2 regions of the Microbacterium xanthum genome follow, and region 2 is predicted to be linked to the other one. Evidence: predicted binding sites of a transcription regulator. Region 2 holds the regulator's gene; the other holds the start of a gene.

Region 1 (4,414 bases), on a different contig from region 2:
CCGCCGCGGTCGCCGTCCTCATCATCGCCTGCCCGTGCGCACTGGGCCTGGCGACGCCGACGGCCCTGATGGTCGGCACCGGTCGCGGCGCGCAGCTGGGCATCCTCATCACCGGGCCCGAGGTGCTCGAATCCACGCGCACGGTCGACACGATCGCCCTGGACAAGACCGGGACCGTCACCAGCGGCCGCATGACCGTCACGGACGTCACGCCGACCCCGGGCACGGATGCGGACGAGGTCCTCCGTGCGGCGGGAGCGGTCGAGGACGCCTCGGAGCACCCGCTGGCACGCGCGATCTCCTCGGCGGCGCGTGCCCGATTCGGCACGCTTCCCACGGTCGAGGCGTTCACGGGGACCGCGGGCACCGGGGTCGCCGGCGTGGTCGACGGGCGACGCGTCCTGGTCGGTCGCGACGCGTTGCTGCGGGCCTGGGGCATCGACGCGCCCGCCGGGGGCGGCCCGGATCGCACGACCGTGCTCGTCGCGTGGGACGGTGAGGTCCGCGGCACGATCACGCTCGAGGACACCGTCAAGGCCACCAGCGCCGAGGCCGTCAGCCGACTGCGCGCTCTCGGGCTCGAACCGATGCTGCTCACCGGCGACGGCGAGCAGGTCGCTCGTCGGGTCGCGGCACAGGTCGGCATCGACCTCGTCGTGGCCGAGGTCCTCCCCCACGACAAGGTCGCCGCGATCCGCGCACAGCAGGAGCAGGGTCGGACGGTGGCGATGGTCGGGGACGGTGTCAACGACGCCGCCGCCCTCGCGCAGGCCGACCTCGGCATCGCGATGGGCACCGGAACGGACGCCGCGATCGCCGCATCCGACCTCACCCTGGTGCGCGGAGACCTGCTCGCCGCGGTGGACGCCCTGCGGCTGTCGCGGGCGACGCTGCGCACGATCAAGACGAACCTGTTCTGGGCCTTCGCGTACAACACCGCCGCGATCCCGCTCGCAGCCCTCGGGCTGCTCAACCCCATGATCGCCGGCGCGGCGATGGCGTTCTCGAGCGTCTTCGTCGTGGGCAACAGCCTGCTGCTGCGCCGCTTCCGCAGCACCGTCCCCGAGGAGCTCCGATGACCGACACCACCTCGCACACCGAGGAGTCCCACGCCCATGGCTACATCACCGACAAGGATCGCTATCTCAACCGTCTCAAGCGGATCGAGGGGCAGGCGCGCGGCATCCGCACGATGGTCGAGGATGAGCGGTACTGCATCGACATCCTCACCCAGATCAGCGCCCTCACGAGCGCACTGGACACGGTCGCCCTGGGACTGCTCGACGATCACCTGAGGCACTGCGTGGTCGATGCCGCCCGCGCCGGCGGCGTCGAAGCCGAGACGAAGCTCGCCGAAGCGTCGCAGGCGATCGCACGCCTGGTGCGCTGAGCCCGCCGAGCGGCGGACCGAGGAACGCGGGCGCGCTCAGGCGAGGTCGGCGACGTCCGCGACGGCTCGGCGTGACCCCCGCGCTGCGATCACCGAGTCGATCGACAGCACCGCGAGCGCGATCCACACGAGAGCGAATCCGATCCAGCGCTCGAGAGGCATCGGCTCCTGCAGGATCCACACCCCGATGGCGAACTGCAGGATGGGGGTGACGAACTGCAGCAGCCCGATCAGCGTCAGCGGCACGCGGCGCGCGCCCGCGGCGAAGAACAGCAGCGGCGTCGCGGTCACCACCCCCGCGAGCAGCAGCACGACCGCGTGCGCGGGTCCGGCGGCGCCGAGCGTGATACCCGTGCTCATCGCGACCAGCGTCAGCTGGACCACCGCGACCGGAGCGAGCCAGAGGGACTCCAGCGTCAGACCGCTCACGGCGTCGACGGAGGGCCCGATCCGCTTCTTCACGAGCCCGTAGAGCCCGAACGAGGCCGTCAGCGCCAGCGCGATCCAGGGGAACGCGCCGTAGCCGACCACGATGACCACGACCGCCACGGCGGCGACGGCCACCGCCGCCCACTGCGCCGGCCGCAATCGCTCCCGCAGGATGACCACGCCCAGCAGCACGGTGAAGAGCGGGTTGATGAAGTATCCCAAGCTCGTCTCGATCACGTGGCCGGTGAGCGTCGCGAGGACGAACACCTGCCAGTTGACATAGATGAGCAGGCCCGCGGCGACCGTCCACAGCGCCAGGCGCGGCGAGCGCAGCACGGCGCGCAGCCGCGGCCACGTGCGGGCGGCGGTGAGCAGGATCGCGCAGAACACCAGTGACAGCAGGATGCGCCACGCGACGACCTCCCATGGTCCCGTGGGCGCCAGTGCGATGAAGTAGAGCGGCAGAAAGCCCCAGATGACATAGGCGGAGAATGCAGAGATCCCCCCGATGCCACGGGCGCGTGCCGGCTCATCGGCCACCGTCACGCCGGCAGTCGCCGCAGCGTCCTCACCGAGGTGCGGAGCCTCCCCGGTGGCGTCGTCGGGGACCGGACCCGACACCTCTGGACTCACCGGCTCATCCTACGGCCGCACGCCACCCCGGCAGGCCCGGAACGGACGGAGGGCCCGGATGCCGAAGCATCCGGGCCCTCCGTCTACGCGGGTGTCTCAGCGGACGACGACCGCCAGAACGTCACGCGCCGACAGCACCAGGTACTCGTCGACACCGAACTTCACTTCGGTGCCACCGTACTTGCTGTAGATGACGCGGTCGCCGACGGCGACGTCGAGCGGGACGCGGTTGCCGTTGTCATCGATACGACCGGGGCCGACCGCCACGACCTCGCCCTCCTGGGGCTTCTCCTTGGCGGTGTCGGGGATGACCAGACCGCTGGACGTGGTCTGCTCGGCCTCGACCTGCTTGATGACGATGCGGTCCTCGAGCGGCTTGATGGAAACCGACACGGGTCTACCTCTGCTTTCCTATGAGACGTCAAGACTCGTTAGCAAACTCGGACTGAGAGTGCTAACAGCAAGTCTAGGGAAGCGTTGGCACTCTTGCAACGCGAGTGCCAGATTTCGCTCGAGTGGTATCACCGAGGCCCTGGTCGACTCCCCTCCTATGTGTGTACGATGACACCACCGAGACCGGGTCAGCTGGGTGACCTGGCATCGGATGCAGACGACGGCGTTCGCCTCACGGGCGCGACACCGGTCTGCCGCACTGGGAACAACTGGGACTAACACGGGCTCTCGCCAGTCCGCGCCCGATCCGTGGGGGGATCATGGCAACGGCGTATTTTCTGGGTATCGATGTCGGAACGAGCCGGACGGCCGCCGCGACGGCGCGCTCCGCGCCCGACGGAACACTCGACACCCGCAGCTTTCCGCTCGGACGCAGCAGCGACAGCGCCCCGTCGTCGGTGTTCGTCACCACCGACGGCCTGCTGTTCGGTGACGCCGCGGAGCGACGCGGCATCAGCCAGCCGGACCGGCTGATCCGCGAGTTCAAGCGCAGCATCGGCGACGACGTGCCGTTGTCGGTCGGTGGGCGCACTCTGCCCTCCGACCTGCTGTACGCCCACACCGTCGCATCGGTGATCGAGACCGTGATCCAGCGGGAGGGCGGTTCGCCCGACGCCGTCATGCTCACCCACCCGACCGGGTGGGGCGGACACCGGATCGGATTGGTGCGTCGCGCTCTCGAACGCGCCGAGGTCGGCGACGTCTCGCTGATCACCGAGCCGGAAGCCGCCGCCCGACAGTACGAAGCCGGGAGGGTGCTCGAAACGGGACGGTCGCTCGCCGTCTACGACCTGGGCGGCGGGACGTTCGACTCCGTCATCCTGCGAAAGGACGACGCGGGCGGATTCGCCCCGATCGGCACCGCATCCGGAATCGACAACCTCGGCGGCGCCGACTTCGACGATGAGGTGCTCCGGCACGTCCTGCGCACCGCCGGTGTCACCGCCGCCGATCTCCAGGCCGACGACACGGACACCCGCCTGGCGCTCTCGCAGCTGCGCCGCGAATGCGTCGACGCCAAGGAAGCTCTCTCGTTCGACTCGGACGTCACGATCCCGGTCCTGCTGCCCACCGGCGCGTCGAGCGTGCGGTTGACCCGCGCCGAGTTCGAGGACATGATCGCCCCGGCCGTCGCGCGGACCGCCGACACCCTCGAGGACACCCTCGACACCGCCGGCCTCGCGCCCGACGATGTCGAGAGCATTTTGCTCGTCGGCGGCTCATCCCGGATTCCGCTGGTCGCGCAGATGCTGTCGGAGCGATTCGACCGTCCGATCGCGATCGACGCCGATCCGAAGTCCTCCATCGCGCTCGGCGCGGCGCGCGCCGTTGCACCTGCCGCGGTGCCGACCATCGGTCTCGCCGTCGTGTCCGCCGGCGCCGCCGCCCTCGACACGGACGCCGCCGCCGGTCCGACAGCCGCCGACCCCGCGGCGGCCCCGAACGTCACTCCGATCGCCCCGCGCAGATCGCGGGCGATCCCGATCGCCGCCTCCGCGGCCGGGGCGC
Region 2 (4,414 bases):
CCCGGCGGATGCTCGGGAGGGGATGGGTAGGCTCGGAACATGCGCCGCGGAACCTTCAAGGACGACACGGTCGACTACGCCGCCGTCGGGGCGACACAGGCGCCCGATCTCATGCACTTCCCTCCGGAGCGCAGCCTTCCCGCGGAGCAGTCTTGGCGGATCGGATCCGGGCAGGCGCGTTTCGCCTCAGCGGGGGAGGCGCTGCTCGGATGGGCGGCCCAGCGTGGCACCGGGTTGACGCTGAGCGACGTGCGCCCGGCTCCCGGGCCGATGTACTCGGGCGTGAGTTTCGACGCCGAGGGGGCCCCGATCGCCCCTAGTCGTACCGAGGCCGATCAGCGCTTCGACGCCGATGGCACACCGTTCGTCGGGGCCGGCACCACCATTCACCTCTCCGGTCGCGTGGCCGGTATGAGCGCCGACGCGGAGCTCCGCGTGATCTTCGCCGTCGAGGAGCCGCGCAGGACCGGGTTCGCCCTGGGAACCGTGGGCGGGTCCGTGGTCAGCGGTGAGGAGTCGTTCATGGTCGAGTGGTACGACAACGACGAGGTGTGGTTCACGGTTCGTGCCTTCGATGCGCCGCGTTCTCTGCTGTACCGGCTCTGTCCGGCGCTGACGCGCCGTCGTCGCCGCGAACTGTTCACCCGCTACCTGCGCGCGATCTCGCCGCTCTACACGACGTCAGCGTGACTCGCGGGGGGTCTCGCTGATGGGCGCCGCGCTGCCGCTGGGTGATCCGGCGCCGCGGGATGGGATGCTGCCGAAAGACCTCGTCATCGATGCGGACGCCGCGTTCGGCGTATACCTGCACGTGCCTTTCTGTCGGGTTCGATGCGGCTACTGCGACTTCAACACCTACACGGCCTCCGAGTTGCGGGGGGCACGGCAGGACACCTACGCCGACACGCTGCTCGGCGAGATCGAGCACGCCGGACGCGTGCTCGCCGTCCGTGCGCCGCTGCGTCCTGCGGCGACGGTGTTCTTCGGCGGGGGGACACCGACGCTCCTCCCTGCGGGCGACCTCTCTCGGATGCTGTCGGGGGTGCGCGACACCTTCGGTATGACTCCCGGTGCCGAGGTGACGGTGGAAGCCAACCCCGACACGGTGACTCCTCGCGTGGTGGCGGAGCTCGCCGATGCGGGCGTCACCCGGATGTCGATCGGCATGCAGTCCGCCGTGCCGCACGTCCTGGCGGCGTTGGACCGCACCCACCGGCCGGAAAACGTCGAGACCGCCGTCCGGGCGGCGCGGAGCGCGGGCCTGAAGGTGAGCGTCGATCTCATCTACGGTGCGCCCGGGGAGCGACTCGAGGACTGGGAGCGTTCGCTCGGAGCCGCCGTGGCCCTCGAACCTGATCACGTGTCGGCGTACGCCCTGATCATCGAGGAGGGCACCAAGCTCGCCCGGCAGATCCGTCGGGGTGAGGTACCGGCTCCCGATGACGACCTCCAGGCCGACATGTACGAGATGGCGGAGTCGATGCTGACGGCGGCGGGGCTGGGATGGTACGAGGTGTCGAACTGGGCACGGACCGACGCCGACCGGTCCTTGCACAATCTGGCCTACTGGCGCGGCACCGACTGGTGGGGATTCGGACCCGGCGCGCACAGTCACGTCGCCGGTCTGCGCTGGTGGAACGTCAAGCATCCCGCCGCCTACGCCGCACGGCTGGCGGCGGGCGACTCGCCCGCCGCGGGGCGCGAGCGGCCGGACGCTGCCTCGCGGGCATTGGAGAAGGTGCTTCTGCGCTCGCGCATCCGGGAGGGACTGCCGATTCTTGAGGTGTCCGAGGACCGGCGCGGGGCCGTCCCCGCACTCATCGCGGACGGACTCATCGACGGCGCTCGTGCGATCTCCGGGGTGATCGTCCTGACGATGCGCGGGCGGCTGCTGGCCGACGCCGTCGTGCGGGCTCTCACCGACTGAGCGCACGCTCCGGGTCGGGCACGATAGAATTGGCACTCACTCGAGACGAGTGCCAGGGAAGCCGGACACGTACGCGGGAGGATCGATGGTCAGCGCACGCGGACTGGAGGTCCTGCGCGCGATCGTGCAGGACTACGTCGAAACGCGTGAACCGGTCGGCAGCAAATCGATCGTCGACCGTCATGCGTTCGGCGTGTCGGCGGCGACCATCCGCAACGACATGGCGCTCCTCGAAGACGAGGACCTCATCACCGCCCCGCATACGTCATCAGGCCGCGTTCCGACCGACAAGGGGTATCGCGTCTTCGTCGACCACCTGTCGGAGGTGCGGCCCCTCTCGCCGGCCCAGCGCACGGCCATCATGTCTTTCCTGGAGGCACCCGGGGATCTCGACGACCTCATGGTGCGCACCGTCCGCGCCTTGACGCAGTTGACCGGTCAAGTCGCGATCGTGCAGTACCCGTCCTTCGCGCAGGCTCACGTGTCCCATGTGGAGTTGGTCGGTCTGGACGCCGGGCGCATGCTCGTCGTCCTGGTCACCGACACCGGCCGGGTCTCGCAACGTCTGCTGTTCCTTCCCCACGAACCCGTCGCCGAAGACCTCGTCCGGATGCGCGCGACGGTGGCCGACCTCATCGTGGGCCGCTCGATCCGGGATGGCGCGCAGGCCATCGCCGACCGTCTGGCGTCGGTGGCGACGGGGACGCGCTCCCCGCACGACACCGTGGTGGACCTCATCGCGAGCGTGGTTGCCGAGGAACTCGACGAGTTCCGGCAGGATCGTCTGGTCATGGCCGGGACCGCGAACCTCGCCCGCCGCGAGGCGGATTTCCGCGGCAGCATCTACCCGCTCCTGGAGGCGATCGAGGAACAGGTGACCCTGATGCGACTGATGGGCGAGATGGTCGCCGACGAGCACGGGCTGGCCGCGAGCATCGGACGGGAGAACGAACCGTTCGGTCTGGCCGAGGCGTCGGTCGTGGCCGGTGAGTACGACGCACCCGGCACTCGGGCCCGTGTGGGTGTGCTGGGGCCGACACGCATGGACTATCCGAGCAATCTCGCGTCGGTGCGCGCTGTGGCGCGCTACCTGTCGCGGCTGCTCGACGAAGACGAGAACGCCCGCTGAGGCGTCCGACGACAGACGAACCCGTGGCGACACGGGTGGGAGAGGCGAACGTGGCTGACCACTACGAAGTACTGGGTGTCTCGCGGGACGCGAGCCCGGAGGAGATCAAGAAGGCCTATCGGCGGCTCGCGCGCGAGCTTCACCCGGACGTGAATCCGGGGGAGGACGCCGCCGAGCGGTTCAAGTCGGTGACGCACGCCTACGACGTGCTGAGCGACCCCGACCAGCGCGCGCGCTACGACATGGGTGGAGACTCGCCGTTCGGGGGTGGCGGAGCCGCCGGTTTCGGTTCCTTCGGCGACATCTTCGAGACCTTCTTCGGTGCCGGCGGCGGCGGGGGAGCGCGGGGGCCGAGGCCGCGCTCGCGCCGCGAACGGGGCCAGGACGCTCTCGTGCGGGTCACCCTCGACCTGGGCGACGTCGTGTTCGGCGTCCACCGCGACATCGAGGTCGACACCGCTGTCCTGTGCGAGACGTGCGACGGCTCGTGCTGCCAGCCGAACACCCAGCCGGTCACGTGCGACATCTGTCACGGGTCCGGCCATGTGCAGCAGCAGGTGCGAAGTCTGCTGGGCAATGTCGTCACCAATGCGCCGTGTCGCGTGTGCCAGGGCTACGGGACGACGATCCCGTACCCCTGCGCCGCATGTCAGGGACAGGGTCGTGTGCGGGCGCGTCGCACGGTCTCTCTCGACATCCCCGCTGGTGTCGAGACGGGTCTGCGCCTGCAGCTGCCGGGCTCGGGAGAAGTCGGTCAGGCGGGCGGGCCCCACGGTGACCTCTACATCGAGGTCACCGTCAAGGACCACGAGACCTTCAGCCGAGAGGGCGACGATCTGCTGGCGACCCTCGACGTGTCGATGCCCGATGCCATCCTCGGGACATCGACGACGATCGAATCGCTCGACGGACCGGTGGAACTCGAGATCCGCCCGGGCGTGCAGGCCGGAGACGTCCTGACCATCAAGGGGCGCGGGATCACTCCGCTTCGCGGCAGCCAACGCGGGGACCTGCGCGTGGGCGTCCATGTGGTCACGCCCACGCGGCTGGATCACAAGGAACGGGCCATCATCGAGGACTTCGCCAAGCGCACCAAGGCGCCCTCGCCTCAGCTCGCGCAGTTCCATCAGGGCCTGTTTGCGAAGTTGCGCGATCGCCTCCGGAACGGCTGAGGTGGCGCTGCACTTCGTCCTCGAGGACGGCGGAGGGCTCGAGGGCGATGAGGTGGTGCTCGAAGGCCGCGAGGCTCATCATGCGGCGGCGGTGCGTCGTCTGCGTGCGGGGGAGCAGGTGACCGTCGGCGATGGTCGCGGCACATGGCTGAGGGGCGAGGCGGCGGAGGTCTCCTCCGGCCGGGT

The links. Region 2 encodes HrcA, which represses chaperone genes, less so after heat shock. Its sites were predicted from a motif close to TTNGCACTCGNNNNNNNCGAGTGCNAA; they were not measured.
Region 1: the regulator HrcA is predicted to act here: its motif matches at 2,930-2,956, upstream of groES (co-chaperone GroES).

The regions. Positions count from the first base shown of each region.
Region 1 covers NZ_JAWHUE010000002.1:434,988-439,401, reverse strand. Annotated here, with positions in the region: gene RZO50_RS07640 (heavy metal translocating P-type ATPase) at 1-1,079, shown strand, start outside; gene RZO50_RS07635 (metal-sensitive transcriptional regulator) at 1,076-1,390, shown strand; gene rarD (EamA family transporter RarD) at 1,427-2,365, opposite strand; gene groES (co-chaperone GroES) at 2,549-2,845, opposite strand; gene RZO50_RS07620 (Hsp70 family protein) at 3,166-4,414, shown strand, end outside.
Region 2 covers NZ_JAWHUE010000004.1:4,727-9,140, forward strand. Annotated here, with positions in the region: gene RZO50_RS12330 (DUF1990 family protein) at 40-690, shown strand; gene hemW (radical SAM family heme chaperone HemW) at 710-1,927, shown strand; gene hrcA (heat-inducible transcriptional repressor HrcA) at 2,013-3,056, shown strand; gene dnaJ (molecular chaperone DnaJ) at 3,107-4,228, shown strand; gene RZO50_RS12350 (16S rRNA (uracil(1498)-N(3))-methyltransferase) at 4,230-4,414, shown strand, end outside.